2 regions of the Lentibacillus cibarius genome follow, and region 1 is predicted to be linked to the other one. Evidence: a T-box and tRNA genes for the amino acid it is inferred to sense, from the RefSeq annotation. Region 1 holds a T-box; the other holds one or more tRNA genes.

Region 1 (7,318 bases):
TTTCTGGAAATATGGGATTGGTGCCATCAACAGAAGACTTTCTGCAGGAATTGCGTACCATAACGAACGATTACGGCTCCCTTCTGATTTTTGACGAAGTAATGACAGGCTTTCGAGTAGGCTACAATTGCGCACAAGGCTACTTCAGCGTAACACCTGATATGACATGTCTCGGAAAAGTCATTGGTGGCGGACTTCCGGTAGGTGCGTACGGTGGTAAACGTGAAATAATTGAAAATGTTGCTCCGACCGGTTCCATTTATCAAGCTGGTACATTATCAGGAAATCCACTGGCCATGACAGCCGGATATGAGACGTTGAATGCCTTAAGTGAATCGACCTATGAGGAATTAAATCGAAAAGTAGATAAATTAGTTGAAGGATATAAACAAGCTTCCATCGATTACAATATTCCTCTCCAGATTAATCGGGCTGGGACAATGGTTGGTTTCTTCTTCACCAATGAGCCTGTCTTCAATTTTGAAACAGCGCAAAATGCAAATGTCGACTACTTTGCCCAGTATTACCGGGGAATGATTGAAGAAGGTATCTTCTTGCCGCCGTCACAATTTGAAGGGGTGTTCCTATCCACCGCTCACACGGATGAGGATATTGATAAAACCATTCAGGCAGTACGCACGGCATTTTCAAAAATTGAAAAGTGATTGTCGTTTATTAAAGCTATTCCGGAAAGCCCGGGATAGCTTTTTTTAAAGGATAAAAAAATTTAACGATACTACTTTTACTTTCACGTCTAAACCTTTATTTTTGGATGATTTTTAAACCTGTTATGAAAAAACAAAAGGTATGTTTTCCTTAAAAAGCATATACGTTAATTTTATGTCATATAGTTTAACTGAGGCATATAAGTATAAGGGATATGTTGAAGGGAGGAAAGCAGCTTGGAAAGCAATCAGGATGTATTTCGTTTTGAATTAAATGAATCCCTGTTTTTTGAAAAAGGACAGGAAGTTGGCGAAATGATGGGGGTCTCCTTGGATCCGGAAATTTCCATACAATCATTCAATGACTATATTTCCATCAGGGGCGTCATCGAGCTCCAAGGCACATATCAAAAAGAACCATTAGCTGCGGAAGAGGGAGAAGACACGACGGATTTGCAAGAACTTCATTCAAGAAGGTATATTGAAAATGTTGAGGATCTTTCCGATGGCCAGATAGAGTTTTCGCACCGTTTCCCAGTAGAAATTTCTGTGCCCGCAAACCGTGTAAACGATTTGGACGAAGTAACTGTAGGAATTGAATCGTTTGATTATGAAATACCAGATCAGAATCAACTCAAATTAAATGCTTCTATTGAAATACACGGGATTTCTGATAGGGCAAAGACTACAGACGGAGCGGAACAGGATCAGTCACTTCTGCCAAGGGAAGATGAAACGTTTGAATTTGATGTAAAAATGCCAACAGATGATACGGAAACAGAGGATACGAATGATTTGGAAACTGTCCCGGAACTTCCGGAGGAACTACCACAAGAAAACCATCAGGAGTCAACGCCTGAATCCGAAGAAGGCACCGAGCAGACAGAAAACGATTCAGTTACAGAGAAAAAACGGTGGAAGGGGAAAAAATCACAAACCCTTGCTGAATTCTTTGGAACGAAAGAAAAAGAATCGCTCGATAGCGAAGTAGGAGAGCTAGAAACAGAGGAACAAGAATGGTATGAAAGTGATGAAGATACGGGCTATGAACAGGAAGAAGAAAGTCAGGACGAATCTACGTCATTAGTAGAAGTTTCGGAAACAGGTGATCTAAGTGAGAGTGCTGCAGAATCATCGGGTTCCGAAGATGTTCGTTATTTGGCTGATATGTTCAGGAGTGATGAGGAAGAACAATATGCAAAAATGCGCCTATGCATTGTCCAGGGAACGGATACAGTTGAATCAATTGCAGAGCGTTACGGCATATCCGCATTGCAGCTGCTGAAACAGAACCATCTTGGGGAAGATAGCTTGGAAGAAGGCCAATTATTATATATTCCGTCCACGTAGGAGACATAGGTGAACTTCAAACAGCAGCGGATTCACAATTTTACGTTCACCGCCTTGCTTAATGTTTCTGGTTACCATCGAGTTCCTTACAGTCAGTCTATGAAAGCGGGATATTTGTACACCCCTTGCTTTATCAGTAAGGGGTACTGTTGTTTTAACAGATTGAAAAGATAGCATGCAGCCTAAGACATGCTTGAATGCTTGATTCTAATTGCTTGTCCAGTATATCGGTAAGGTGGTGAAATGGAAAGTGAAACAAATTGAAAATGTGGTCAGCAGCTATGGTTTTGCCCCATATTATATAGAAAAAATAACCAGTCGTTTATTTAGAGTGAATGACGGGCGGTATGATTATGCATTAAAAAGAAGCAGACTCTCAGATAATACAATCGCTTTATGGGAAAATGTTTACCATCAGGCACATACGTTACAGCTGAACAATATTTTACCGGTGTATATAACTGAGACATCACAGTTATATACACGCGTCGATGAGGCGTACTATTATATGACTCCATGGACAAGAAATTATTCTTTAAACCAACAGCAACAGATTCATAACACCCTCCGAGCGATTAGTGAAATTCACGAAAAGACGAAACAGACCCAACCCGTTGATACGGTTGCAGTTAAACATAAATTCAGTGATTACCGCAGTCGATGTCGGGAGTTGCAGGATACATTGCTTGATTATGTCAAGCTGTTTGAACAGAATCGATTTATGTCTCCATTGGAATTACAGGTTTGTACCCATTACCATGTGTTAGTCAATGTATTAGCAGAACTTGATACGCAAATTGGTTATTTCATGGCTGAACTGGAAGAGAACAATACATGGAATTATTCGCTTTGTCATGGTGATTTGGATCTGTCACATACACTCCACCACCACCACACTTATATTATTAATTGGGAGAAGGTGAGCTATGACAATGCTGCAACTGATTTAGCAATATTTTTGCAAGACCTAGCGAAACACTATGACCAGTCCCCGGAAAATTTGGCAGAAATGTACTCTTCCTATAGCTATAGAAATCGATTAGATGATAAGGAATGGCATTTGCTGCTAATCTATTTGCTAGATCCATTCCATTACATAAAGCTTGTAGAGCAATATATTGCTAAAGAATCTCGTCATACGATGATTGTACAGCAGAAAATGCTGCAGCATTCCTTTCGTCAACTGCAGCTGGGACTGGACTGGTCGGGCCGGGCAAAAAGTGACATGATTGCTGATCCCGAAACAACCTCTGATGATTCTTAAATCCACTCCAAATAAAAGGCGACGGTCAGTCCTGCCAAGGCACCAAGCATAAATACATCCAGAGAGGACGGAAACAATAACGTACGGATTAATTGAAAAATAAATATCGGCAACGTCACTTTTTCAATGACAACAATACAATTTCTGACCCATGGTGGTAGCCGGTAACGGTAAAAACGTGCCATTGTCGTTCACCTCTTCTCATTTTATACTATTGTATGTATAGACGTACGTTTTTTGTGCAATGCATATCGTAATAGTTGATTTCTTTGTCAACAAACGGTAAAATATAAAATAATCAAAAACACACTAAAAAATGCTGAGATAGGGAAGAGTATGGAATGATTGCCCTGAAGAGAGGGAATGCTGGTGGGAATTTCCCGGGAATAATCATTTCTGAAGTCGCCCTTAAGCTGCTTCTCTGAATGGAGTAGGAGAATGCCGGTATTACCGTTACTAAGCAACGAGTGCATAGGCAGTAATCGCTTATGAACAAAGGTGGAACCACGGAAGTAGATCCTTTTCGTCCTTTATGACAGGGCGGAAAGGATTTTTTATTGTGACGTCAGAAAGTATAACATATGGATGACCTTATAATAAAAACTTCGACATTCGCTATAAGACGAGGTGAATGCCGAGGTTTTCTAATAATGAAGGAGGCAATTAGTTATGATGGAAGATGGGAACAGAACAGACATGTCATCAAAGTATGATCCGCGTGAAGTGGAACGAGATCGTTACCGATTTTGGGTGAATGGTAAGTTTTTTGAAGCGGATGGAGATAAGGAAAAGGAGCCGTTTACAATCGTAATCCCACCGCCGAATGTGACTGGTAAGCTGCATTTGGGCCATGCTTGGGACACGACGATGCAGGATACACTTGCACGCATGAAACGAATGCAGGGCTATGATGTCCTGTGGCTTCCGGGAATGGATCATGCTGGTATTGCTACACAGGCAAAAGTTGAGGCCAAATTGAAGGAACAAGGTCAAAATCGCTATGATCTTGGACGGGAGCAATTTCTCGAGGTTTCCTGGGACTGGAAAGAGGAATATGCTGATTTTATCCGGTCCCAATGGGAGAAATTAGGACTTGGCCTAGATTATTCCAGAGAACGATTCACGATGGACACGGGGCTATCAGAGGCTGTGCGTGAAGTTTTTGTCAGTCTGTATGAAAAAGGACTGATTTATCGCGGGGAATATATTATCAATTGGGACCCTGATACACAGACAGCTCTTTCGGACATTGAAGTGATTTACGAAGAAGTTGACGGTAAATTTTATCATATGCGCTATCCGATTAAGGATAGTGATGAAACGATTGAAATCGCCACTACTCGTCCGGAAACAATGCTTGGTGATTCGGCGGTTGCTGTCCATCCGGATGATGACCGGTATAAGCACCTGATCGGCAAAACAGTTATCCTGCCAATTGTTGGTCGGGAAATTGAAATTGTTGCCGATTCTTATGTAGATATGGAAATGGGATCGGGTGCAGTAAAGATTACACCTGCCCATGATCCGAATGACTTTGCAATCGGTAACCGGCATGATCTTGAACGGATCCTTATCATGAATGAGGACGGGAGCATGAATGAGAATGCACTCGATTATCAAGGACTTGATCGCTTCGAATGTCGAAAACAGATTGTAAAGGACTTGCAGGAGCAAGGCTTTCTATTTAAGATAGAAGACCACGTACATCAGGTTGGCCATTCAGAACGGAGTGGGGCTGTTGTGGAGCCTTATTTGTCTACACAATGGTTTGTCAACATGCAGCCGCTTGCAGACAATGCTATTGAACTGCAACAGGGTGACGAGAAAGTACACTTTGTCCCTGATAGATTTGAGCGTACTTACTTGCACTGGATGGAAAACATCCGCGACTGGTGTATTTCCCGTCAACTTTGGTGGGGGCATCGCATTCCGGCATGGTACCATAAAGAAACTGGCGAAATGTATGTTGCAAGGGAAGCGCCGGCTGACCTTGAAAATTGGCTGCAGGATGAAGATGTTTTGGATACATGGTTTTCCTCAGCGCTCTGGCCATTTTCAACGATGGGCTGGCCTGACGAAGATGCGGAAGATTTTAAGCGATATTTCCCGACTGATGTGCTTGTCACCGGCTATGATATTATCTTTTTCTGGGTTGCCCGGATGATTTTTCAGTCAAAGCAGTTCACTGGTAGGCGGCCGTTTAAAGACGTTCTAATCCACGGGCTGATTCGGGATGCAGAAGGTCGGAAAATGAGTAAATCCCTTGGAAACGGTGTAGACCCGATGGATGTGATCGATAAATACGGCGCTGATTCTCTGCGTTACTTCTTGTTGACAGGATCATCTCCGGGTCAGGATTTGCGTTTCCACTGGGAAAAAGTTGAAGCAACCTGGAATTTTGCCAACAAAGTATGGAATGCATCGCGTTTTTCTCTAATGAACATGGACAACTTCTCCTATGAAGACATCGATTTGAACGGGGAAAAGTCACTAGCGGACAAGTGGATATTGACAAGGCTGAATGAAACAATTGAACAGGTCACAAGAAATACCGATAAATATGAATTTGGTGAGGCCGGGCGCCATTTATACAATTTCATTTGGGACGAGCTGTGTGACTGGTATATTGAAATGGCTAAACTTCCACTATATGGTGACGACGAACAAGCGAAAAAAACAACACGCTCGGTACTTGCATATGTACTGGATCAAACGATGCGCATGCTGCATCCATACATGCCATTCATTACAGAAGAAATCTGGCAGCAGCTTCCGCATGAAGGTGAGTCAATAACCGTTGCCAAGTGGCCGGAGCCAAAAGCGGAATTTCACGATGAAAACGCAGCAAATGAAATGAAGCGTCTCGTATCTATTATTAAATCGGTCCGTAATATCCGGGCTGAAGTGGATACGCCAATGTCCAAACAGATTAAATTGTTTATCAAAGCAGAAACCGAAGCTGTAGCACAGGAGCTAAAGAGCAATCGCAGCTATCTTGAACGTTTCTGCAATCCAAGTGAATTGGTCATTGCTACCGGCTTAGAGGCACCGGAAAAAGCAATGTCGGCAGTCGTTACCGGAGCGGAATTGTTCCTGCCGCTTGAGGGCCTGATTGACATTGATAAGGAAATCGAACGGTTGGAAAAGGAATTGGATAAATGGACAAAAGAAGTGGAACGCGTTCAGAAGAAGTTGGCAAATGAAGGGTTTGTCAATAAAGCACCACAGAACGTCGTTGATGAAGAACGACAGAAGGAAAAAGATTACCTGGAAAAACAAGCAAAAGTGAAAGCTCGACTTGAAGATTTACGGTCGACGTAAAATGAAAGAACAAAAGCGGAAACGCCTTACAAAGATGCGTTTCCGCTTTTAATATATGCAATATATTGCCTTACAATATTGATATCTGATACGGCACTAAGCGTACGGGAACCAACGACATCCTCTATTTCATTGAATAATAGACAGCCATCGTTATCCAGAAGAAAATCGATTCCGGCCATCCCGAACTGGAAGTAGCCGGTGATTTTATGTACGATCTTTTGCTCTTGATCAGTCAAGGAATACCATGAAGCTGATCCACCGAGCTTAAAGTTTGCCCGGAAGTCATGCTTATTTTCGCGTAGAACCGCTCCGATGATTCTTTCGCCAATCACAAATACACGAACATCTTTGCCTTGCTGTACATTTGTTGCCGACTGGATAATGAGGTCATGATTGTCTGTGAATCGTGCACGTAAATTGTTCCAGGATGTGTCAGATATAACAAGATGTACTTGTTTCCCGCCTCTTCCACCAGTGTCTTTCACAACGAAAGGGAATGGCATTGGGGCTTCAGCAGGTAAGGGAGTCCCCTTTGGCACAAACATAGTGTCTGCTGTAGGTACGTCTAATTTGCTAAGGTGAAAGTGTGTCAGTGCTTTATTGTTGCATATTATGGCTGTTTCCGAGGGATTGTAAACGTTTATACCAAGTGATTCTAACTGTAGACTTAGCATGGAATCAATGGTTCGGACAACAGCAAAGTCGGGCAATGCTA
Region 2 (7,318 bases), 2.1 Mb from region 1:
GTTCCAGATTCCACACTGCCAAGAAAAGCCTCTAGTGAGTTCACAGGTGCCCGTACCGCAAACCGACACAGGTAGGCGCGGAGAATATCCGAAGGTGATCGGGAGAACTCTCGTTAAGGAACTCGGCAAAATGACCCCGTAACCTAGGGAGAAGGGGTGCTCAGGCTGAGTCTGAGCCGCAGTGAATAGGCCCAAGCGACTGTTTACCAAAAACACAGGTCTCTGCGAAGCCGAAAGGCGAAGTATAGGGGCTGACACCTGCCCGGTGCTGGAAGGTTAAGGGGATGCGTTAGCCTTCGGGCGAAGCGTTGAACCGAAGCCCCAGTAAACGGCGGCCGTAACTATAACGGTCCTAAGGTAGCGAAATTCCTTGTCGGGTAAGTTCCGACCCGCACGAAAGGTGCAACGACTTGGGCACTGTCTCAACGAGAGACCCGGTGAAATTATACTATGCGTGAAGATGCGCATTACCCGCGACAGGACGGAAAGACCCCGTGGAGCTTTACTGCACCTTGATATTGAATGTTGGTACAGCTTGTACAGGATAGGTGGGAGCCGTCGAAGCGTGAGCGCTAGCTTACGCGGAGGCACCCGTGGGATACCACCCTGGCTGTACGAACATTCTAACCCAGGGCCGTTATCCGGCCCGGAGACAGTTTCAGGCAGGCAGTTTGACTGGGGCGGTCGCCTCCCAAAAAGTAACGGAGGCGCCCAAAGGTTCCCTCAGAATGGTTGGAAATCATTCATGGCGTGTAAAGGCACAAGGGAGCTTGACTGCGAGACCTACAAGTCGAGCAGGGACGAAAGTCGGGCTTAGTGATCCGGTGGTTCCGCATGGAAGGGCCATCGCTCAACGGATAAAAGCTACCCCGGGGATAACAGGCTTATCTCCCCCAAGAGTTCACATCGACGGGGAGGTTTGGCACCTCGATGTCGGCTCATCGCATCCTGGGGCTGTAGTCGGTCCCAAGGGTTGGGCTGTTCGCCCATTAAAGCGGTACGCGAGCTGGGTTCAGAACGTCGTGAGACAGTTCGGTCCCTATCCGTCGTGGGCGCTGGAAGTTTGAGAGGAGCTGTCCTTAGTACGAGAGGACCGGGATGGACACACCGCTGGTGTACCAGTTGTTCCGCCAGGAGCACAGCTGGGTAGCTACGTGTGGTAAGGATAAGTGCTGAAAGCATCTAAGCATGAAGCCCCCCTCAAGATGAAACTTCCCATCACTTCGAGTGAGTAAGATCCCTCAGAGACGATGAGGTTGATAGGTCCGAGGTGGAAGCGTGGTGACACGTGGAGCTGACGGATACTAATCGATCGAGGACTTAACTACTACTACAGTCGTTGAATCACACTCTTATTTAGTTTTTAGGGTGTAAATTTCAAATTTACCCTTGATTTTTTCAAAAAAACCATTATAATATTTATTGGCACGAAGAAATCAGTCGACCACTTGGTTATAAAAGGTTTTGATTAAAGCTCCTATATTTCAAGTTTTGCGGGAGACAAAATCATTCATAACTTTAGGGTCTGGCGATGATAGCGGAGAGGACACACCTGTTCCCATGCCGAACACAGCAGTTAAGCTCTCCAGCGCCGATGGTAGTTGGGGCCTTGCCCCTGCAAGCGTAGGACGTCGCCAGGCATTTCCTTTGGTATATTCCACAGTAGCTCAGTGGTAGAGCTATCGGCTGTTAACCGATCGGTCGCAGGTTCGAATCCTGCCTGTGGAGCCATGGAGAGCTGTCCGAGTGGTCGAAGGAGCACGATTGGAAATCGTGTAGACCGCTATCGCGGTCTCGAGGGTTCGAATCCCTCGCTCTCCGCCATTATAATTATCTTTGTGGCCCGTTGGTCAAGAGGTTAAGACACCGCCCTTTCACGGCGGTAACACGGGTTCGAATCCCGTACGGGTCATCATTAATTTAAAGGATAGAGTTGACGGCATGTAAATACATGCAATCGCACATCCTGTGCGTCGGAGGATTAGCTCAGCTGGGAGAGCACTTGCCTTACAAGCAAGGGGTCGCAGGTTCGAGCCCTGCATCCTCCACCATATTTCACTTATTTATTTCATATCGCGGGGTGGAGCAGTCTGGTAGCTCGTCGGGCTCATAACCCGAAGGTCGCAAGTTCAAATCTTGCCCCCGCAACCAAAATTATTCAATTAACTACGTCGAATAACTATCATTGCTAAATGAATATCAGTTGTGCTTCATGAGTGCAACCAAAACAATTTAACATGGTCCGGTAGTTCAGTTGGTTAGAATGCCTGCCTGTCACGCAGGAGGTCGCGGGTTCGAGTCCCGTCCGGACCGCCATTTTTAAATTAAATCTTATCATTGCTTAACACCTTTAAGGCTCGATAGCTCAGTCGGTAGAGCAACGGACTGAAAATCCGTGTGTCGGCGGTTCGATTCCGTCTCGAGCCACCTTTTCCAAATATAGGATATGGAGGGGTAGCGAAGTTGGCCAAACGCGGCGGACTGTAAATCCGCTCCCTCAGGGTTCGGGGGTTCGAGTCCCTCCCCTCCACCATTTAAATAAATAGGGGTATAGTTTAATGGCAAAACGAAGGTCTCCAAAACCTTTGATGCGGGTTCGACTCCTGCTACCCCTGCCATAATTTCTATTATGGCGGTCGTGGCGAAGTGGTTAACGCACCGGATTGTGGCTCCGGCATTCGTGGGTTCGATCCCCACCGGTCGCCCCATTATAATCGATATATTGGGCTATAGCCAAGCGGTAAGGCATCGGGTTTTGATCCCGTGATTCCCAGGTTCGAATCCTGGTAGCCCAGCCAGTAAAAGCGGAAGTAGTTCAGTGGTAGAACACCACCTTGCCAAGGTGGGGGTCGCGGGTTCGAATCCCGTCTTCCGCTCCATTTTCTTTATATTTTTCTTTTGGCGGTATAGCCAAGTGGTAAGGCAGAGGTCTGCAAAACCTTTATCACCGGTTCGAATCCGGTTACCGCCTCCAAGTACAACTTTTATGCCGGTGTGGCGGAATTGGCAGACGCGCACGACTCAAAATCGTGTTCCTACGGGAGTGTGGGTTCGAGCCCCACCACCGGTATCTTTAGATGAAAACAAAATAATTTAAAAAAACGATAAAACACTCACAAATATTGATACACCAATGTTTGTGAGTGTTTTTGTTAACAAGGATATAAGGTTATTTTTATTCCATGGATAGTTGAATGATTTTTGCTCGAAGAATAATTCTAATTCAATCCGACAAATCGCTAAGTTTAATCCAAAAGAAAATCCTTGACCAATTGGTTCAATTGTCTTTTTATATCTGAGAAATCCCTATTCATATCTAAAGTCTTCACTCCAAACCGATTGTTACTAATAGAAAGTTCACTATCTGGAACAATGACCTCATCCGACATTGCATAGAGTAGTACTCCGCTCACATGACCAGAATTGGTATAGTCTTTATTTTTAACGTATGTAAAGATTTGGTACATATTGTGAGAGTGAAAGCTTTTACTATTATAATAACTATTAGATTGCATCATTTGCTGGTAGTATTTCGTATCTATAATAAGAACCTTTTCTCCATAAGTAAGCGTAATATCGGTTTTCATAACAGGAAGAAACTCAATATCACCTTCATCAACATCCCAATTAATATGAGAAGCGGAGGCATTAAATTCCGGATAGTGTTTTCGATAGTACTCCAGTACAAACTTTTCAAAAAGACGATGCATTTTCTGATTGTCCACAAATCGCGCCAGTTTTCGGTCACCATCTTGCTCGGTAAGTAGTAATCCCTCTATGACCAAATAACATATATTAATTAACAGCTTATAGGTAGCATTATTCCGGTGGTATTTGATACTTGACCACTGAATTCTACGATAATCTATTCGATCCACGTTGGAAAAGTAAAGCAGCACCTTTTTTAAATCCTTTTTATTCCTACTTGACACTTCAGGAGTCTTAACTAACAGAACCGCAGTAGTCTTAAGGATCTGGTTCATATAGGTGTTTTCTGTATATTGGTCAAAACTACAAATCAACTGCTTGTTTCGCATCGTATTTTGTTTGACTGAAAGAGTAACATTAATTTTACCTTTGGGTGACCTGAGAGATTCCGTATTTTCAACATAGTCTCTCCATAATCCCCGCTTAATTTGGTTTCCCATGCCCTTTGCAAGGATAGCGGCAAATAAATCTGCCGCATATTCAAATTCCTCTGTTTCTAACTTTGCATAGTTTTCCTTATTCATCACTTGAAATGCATACGCAAGCATATGATAAATGTTCTTAATTTTAATCATTCAGAACACCACGGAGTCGATTTGTCCATAGTTCAATCTTAGAGGGATCGTCAAACCAATACTCATCTAATAATGGTATCAATTCATATTCTATTACCGATGACAACCACTCGTCTGTTATTTCTTCATCTGGGCATAGATAGCTATGACCGATTTTAAAGCCACTTCCAAGAGATTCGTCTTGACTAATATAGTTGTTTAGGGCTTTTATTTGTTCAACTAGAGCATTAAATTTTGAGTTATTTGCTTTAGATACTATTTCTTGAAACCCGTCAGAATCAAATGCTGGCTCTAATTTAAAGAAAGCAAATCGTCTTCTAAGGGCATAATCAATCATGGCTAGGCTTCGATCTGCTGTATTCATCATTCCAAGAATATATACATTCTTGGGAACTGAAAATAGTTCATTGGCATAAAGCAGGCGAAGTTTTTGCCCACGCTTGTCATTTTCGATTAGCATTAGAAGTTCACCAAATATATTACTTAAATTACCTCGGTTAATCTCATCAATAATAAAGAAATAATCACGGTCACTGTCCTGTTCAGCTTTTTTACAAAACTCATAAAATGGCCCTTCTGCAAGTTCAAATCCATTGTTTGTTGGGCGATATCCCATAACAAAATCTTCATAACTATAGCTTTGGTGGAATTGTATCATCATTACCCGACTCACATCTTTTTCACCCATCATAGAATATGCAAGTCTTTTGGCAGCAAATGTTTTTCCGACGCCAGGTGCCCCTTGTAAGATAACGTTTTTCTTCTTATTAAGAAGGGTTACTATTCTGTTGTAACGATCTTCATCCATAAATACTTCATGAAGAAAATCCTCTTCTGTATAGGGGTCGTAATCGACTTCTATATCTTCTATATCATCATCTTCATCTATAAACAGGTTTTCAAGTTTCCGTACATAATCCGTATATGGGGTTATATCGGTAAGTGTCTTATTTACGGCCTTACCGGGATGTTCCAATTCATCATTATTAATCCATTTCACTTTATGGATATGTTGATATTTGTCACGAGTTGAATCAAACATATATTCAGATTCAACGATGCCTCGTCCGATTACTTTTGACCTTCCTTTTTTTACATAGATGGTATCACCTGGTAATAATTCATTAGCAAATTGCCATGTGGCGTGTGCGGCATTAATATACGTGTATTCTTGTCCATATATTTCTTTCATTTTGGATTTCATTTCTTCTTTTGATGAAAATTGACTTAAATCACCCATTTCATCCCAACCAATCCCCATAATACCTTGGGAGTAAAATTCGTCCCATTTGGAGGCATTACGACCAGGAGAATAAATCCAATATCTTTTTTCTTTTTCGTTTACTATATCAGAAGGAGAGGGAGCATCTTTTTCTCTTTCCGTCTTCATTTTATCTGCCCATTTAATAAAAATATCACTGGCTAGTTCATCATCCATGTCGACGGTATGTCCTTTTTCAGTAAGTGTCCACTTACCTCGAAAAAAGTTATCTATGTATCCTTCATAGACTAAGTAATTTCTTGCAAATGCAACTTCATTATCAAATGTTTTAACACCACTTTTTCCACGTGTTTCATTAATAAAATCATCTGTGAGTTTTAAATCAGATATAATCTGTTTGCGAACTTCTAAGGGGGTACCAGAGCCACCAAGTTCTCTTAGTGCATTTATTAGCGGGCCAAACCATTTAAGGAAGCTAGCATTTGATTTCTTTTGTTTAGGAGAAGTTGCTTTCCATGCTGCGAAAGATAAATCCGGAAAACTTTGATGTGGAAATTCTTCCTTTTCAAAGGTGTCTTTAAAGTAATCAATTAGTTCTAAGTAATCTTCGGCATTAGGTAATTCCTTTAATTTCGATATCTTGGTTATATCATCCGAATAGGGACTGTTACGCTGTAATAAGTAAGATCTATTTCTTTCGTCTAAGTTTATGTAAAAATATGGACGAATCCAATAAAGTCCCATCGTTAGATTCCATTTAACGCCAAGCTGCATTCTTACCTTATCATAACTAGTTATAAACTCCTTCTTTAGCTCGACAGATTGTTGGCCTGCAAGGTGTATTCCTACTTCAAATATTTTCCAAAGGCTTGGGATATCCTCTGGTTTTCTTCTATCGTTGGATGCAAAGAACCATGCCTTCATGTTATTCAAGACAGGAATGCCATCAAAGTTAGTTGGAACAGGGGATCGAACTCCAATTTTACTGCTAATTCCTTCAGCTATGGCTATACGATTTTCGTTTGTAATTCCCTTGTTAAAACACCCAAAAACAGTGAATGGGCATATATCATCAATCGGTTCACCATCTTCAGTGAAAGGGTAACGTATATTTAAATTTCCATAGACATCCTCTAGTATGGATAGGAGTTCTGATCTTTTAGTTTTATACTGTAGAAGCTTGTCTGCGAATTCCATATAAAAATCTGTCCAGGAGAAGGAATTTGTTTTAGTTGGGTTATCTGTTTTCATTTATTACACCTCTAACCTTTTTGTATTGCATATGTACTATTAATTCTTATTATAGAGTTTTATGTTGAGTAAATAAAATGAATAGAGCCTATTCTGTGCAAATTCTATCGGGGAATGAATGGAACAGATAATGGAAAGGAAGCAACAGTTCAGGAAGGGTTATGAGAAGTCTGATTTAAAATTAGAAGTCAGCGTCAAATAAAATACACATAGTAGCCAATGGTCATCCATGCGATCATCTTCTCAGAAGTCTAGTAAAAATATCGGAAATAAAAAAAGCGTTGCGTACAATACCCAAGGGCGGGCGATGCACACAACGACTAATCTAAATTTGTATTGTGTCGTGAAAATTCGTCTATGTCAACATTCTGGACGTATAAGGGTTTAACTGAACGTACATTCGGGCGATGTGTGCCTTCCAAACGGAGGGGCAAGGTGACGACTATTGCAGAATTAACTATTCTACCAACAACTACCTCTTTTACTATTTCTCTTCCATTATGTCTTTAAAATCCTTGAAACTTGTACTCGGAGTAATTCCGATTCTTTTTAGCTCATACGG

The links. The T-box of region 1 lies ahead of FFL34_RS02415 (valine--tRNA ligase). A T-box ahead of a tRNA ligase gene usually reads a tRNA of that ligase, here a tRNA-Val.
Region 2: it encodes a tRNA-Val, which carries the amino acid that the T-box ahead of FFL34_RS02415 (valine--tRNA ligase) is inferred to sense. The anticodon was not compared.

What each region holds. Positions count from the first base shown of each region.
Region 1 covers NZ_VCIA01000001.1:466,768-474,085, reverse strand. Annotated here, with positions in the region: gene hemL (glutamate-1-semialdehyde 2,1-aminomutase) at 1-665, shown strand, start outside; gene spoVID (stage VI sporulation protein D) at 903-2,015, shown strand; gene FFL34_RS02425 (phosphotransferase) at 2,266-3,279, shown strand; gene FFL34_RS02420 (hypothetical protein) at 3,276-3,464, opposite strand; T-box leader at 3,592-3,813, shown strand; gene FFL34_RS02415 (valine--tRNA ligase) at 3,952-6,600, shown strand; gene FFL34_RS02410 (ATP-grasp domain-containing protein) at 6,627-7,318, opposite strand, start outside.
Region 2 covers NZ_VCIA01000001.1:2,597,700-2,605,017, forward strand. Annotated here, with positions in the region: rRNA gene FFL34_RS12710 (23S ribosomal RNA) at 1-1,328, shown strand, start outside; rRNA gene rrf (5S ribosomal RNA) at 1,525-1,640, shown strand; tRNA gene FFL34_RS12720 (tRNA-Asn) at 1,657-1,731, shown strand; tRNA gene FFL34_RS12725 (tRNA-Ser) at 1,733-1,824, shown strand; tRNA gene FFL34_RS12730 (tRNA-Glu) at 1,841-1,912, shown strand; tRNA gene FFL34_RS12735 (tRNA-Val) at 1,976-2,051, shown strand; tRNA gene FFL34_RS12740 (tRNA-Met) at 2,075-2,151, shown strand; tRNA gene FFL34_RS12745 (tRNA-Asp) at 2,240-2,316, shown strand; tRNA gene FFL34_RS12750 (tRNA-Phe) at 2,355-2,427, shown strand; tRNA gene FFL34_RS12755 (tRNA-Tyr) at 2,449-2,533, shown strand; tRNA gene FFL34_RS12760 (tRNA-Trp) at 2,545-2,618, shown strand; tRNA gene FFL34_RS12765 (tRNA-His) at 2,633-2,708, shown strand; tRNA gene FFL34_RS12770 (tRNA-Gln) at 2,724-2,798, shown strand; tRNA gene FFL34_RS12775 (tRNA-Gly) at 2,805-2,879, shown strand; tRNA gene FFL34_RS12780 (tRNA-Cys) at 2,901-2,974, shown strand; tRNA gene FFL34_RS12785 (tRNA-Leu) at 2,989-3,070, shown strand; gene mcrC (5-methylcytosine-specific restriction endonuclease system specificity protein McrC) at 3,246-4,283, opposite strand; gene FFL34_RS12795 (AAA family ATPase) at 4,276-6,756, opposite strand; gene FFL34_RS12800 (polysaccharide deacetylase family protein) at 7,241-7,318, opposite strand, start outside.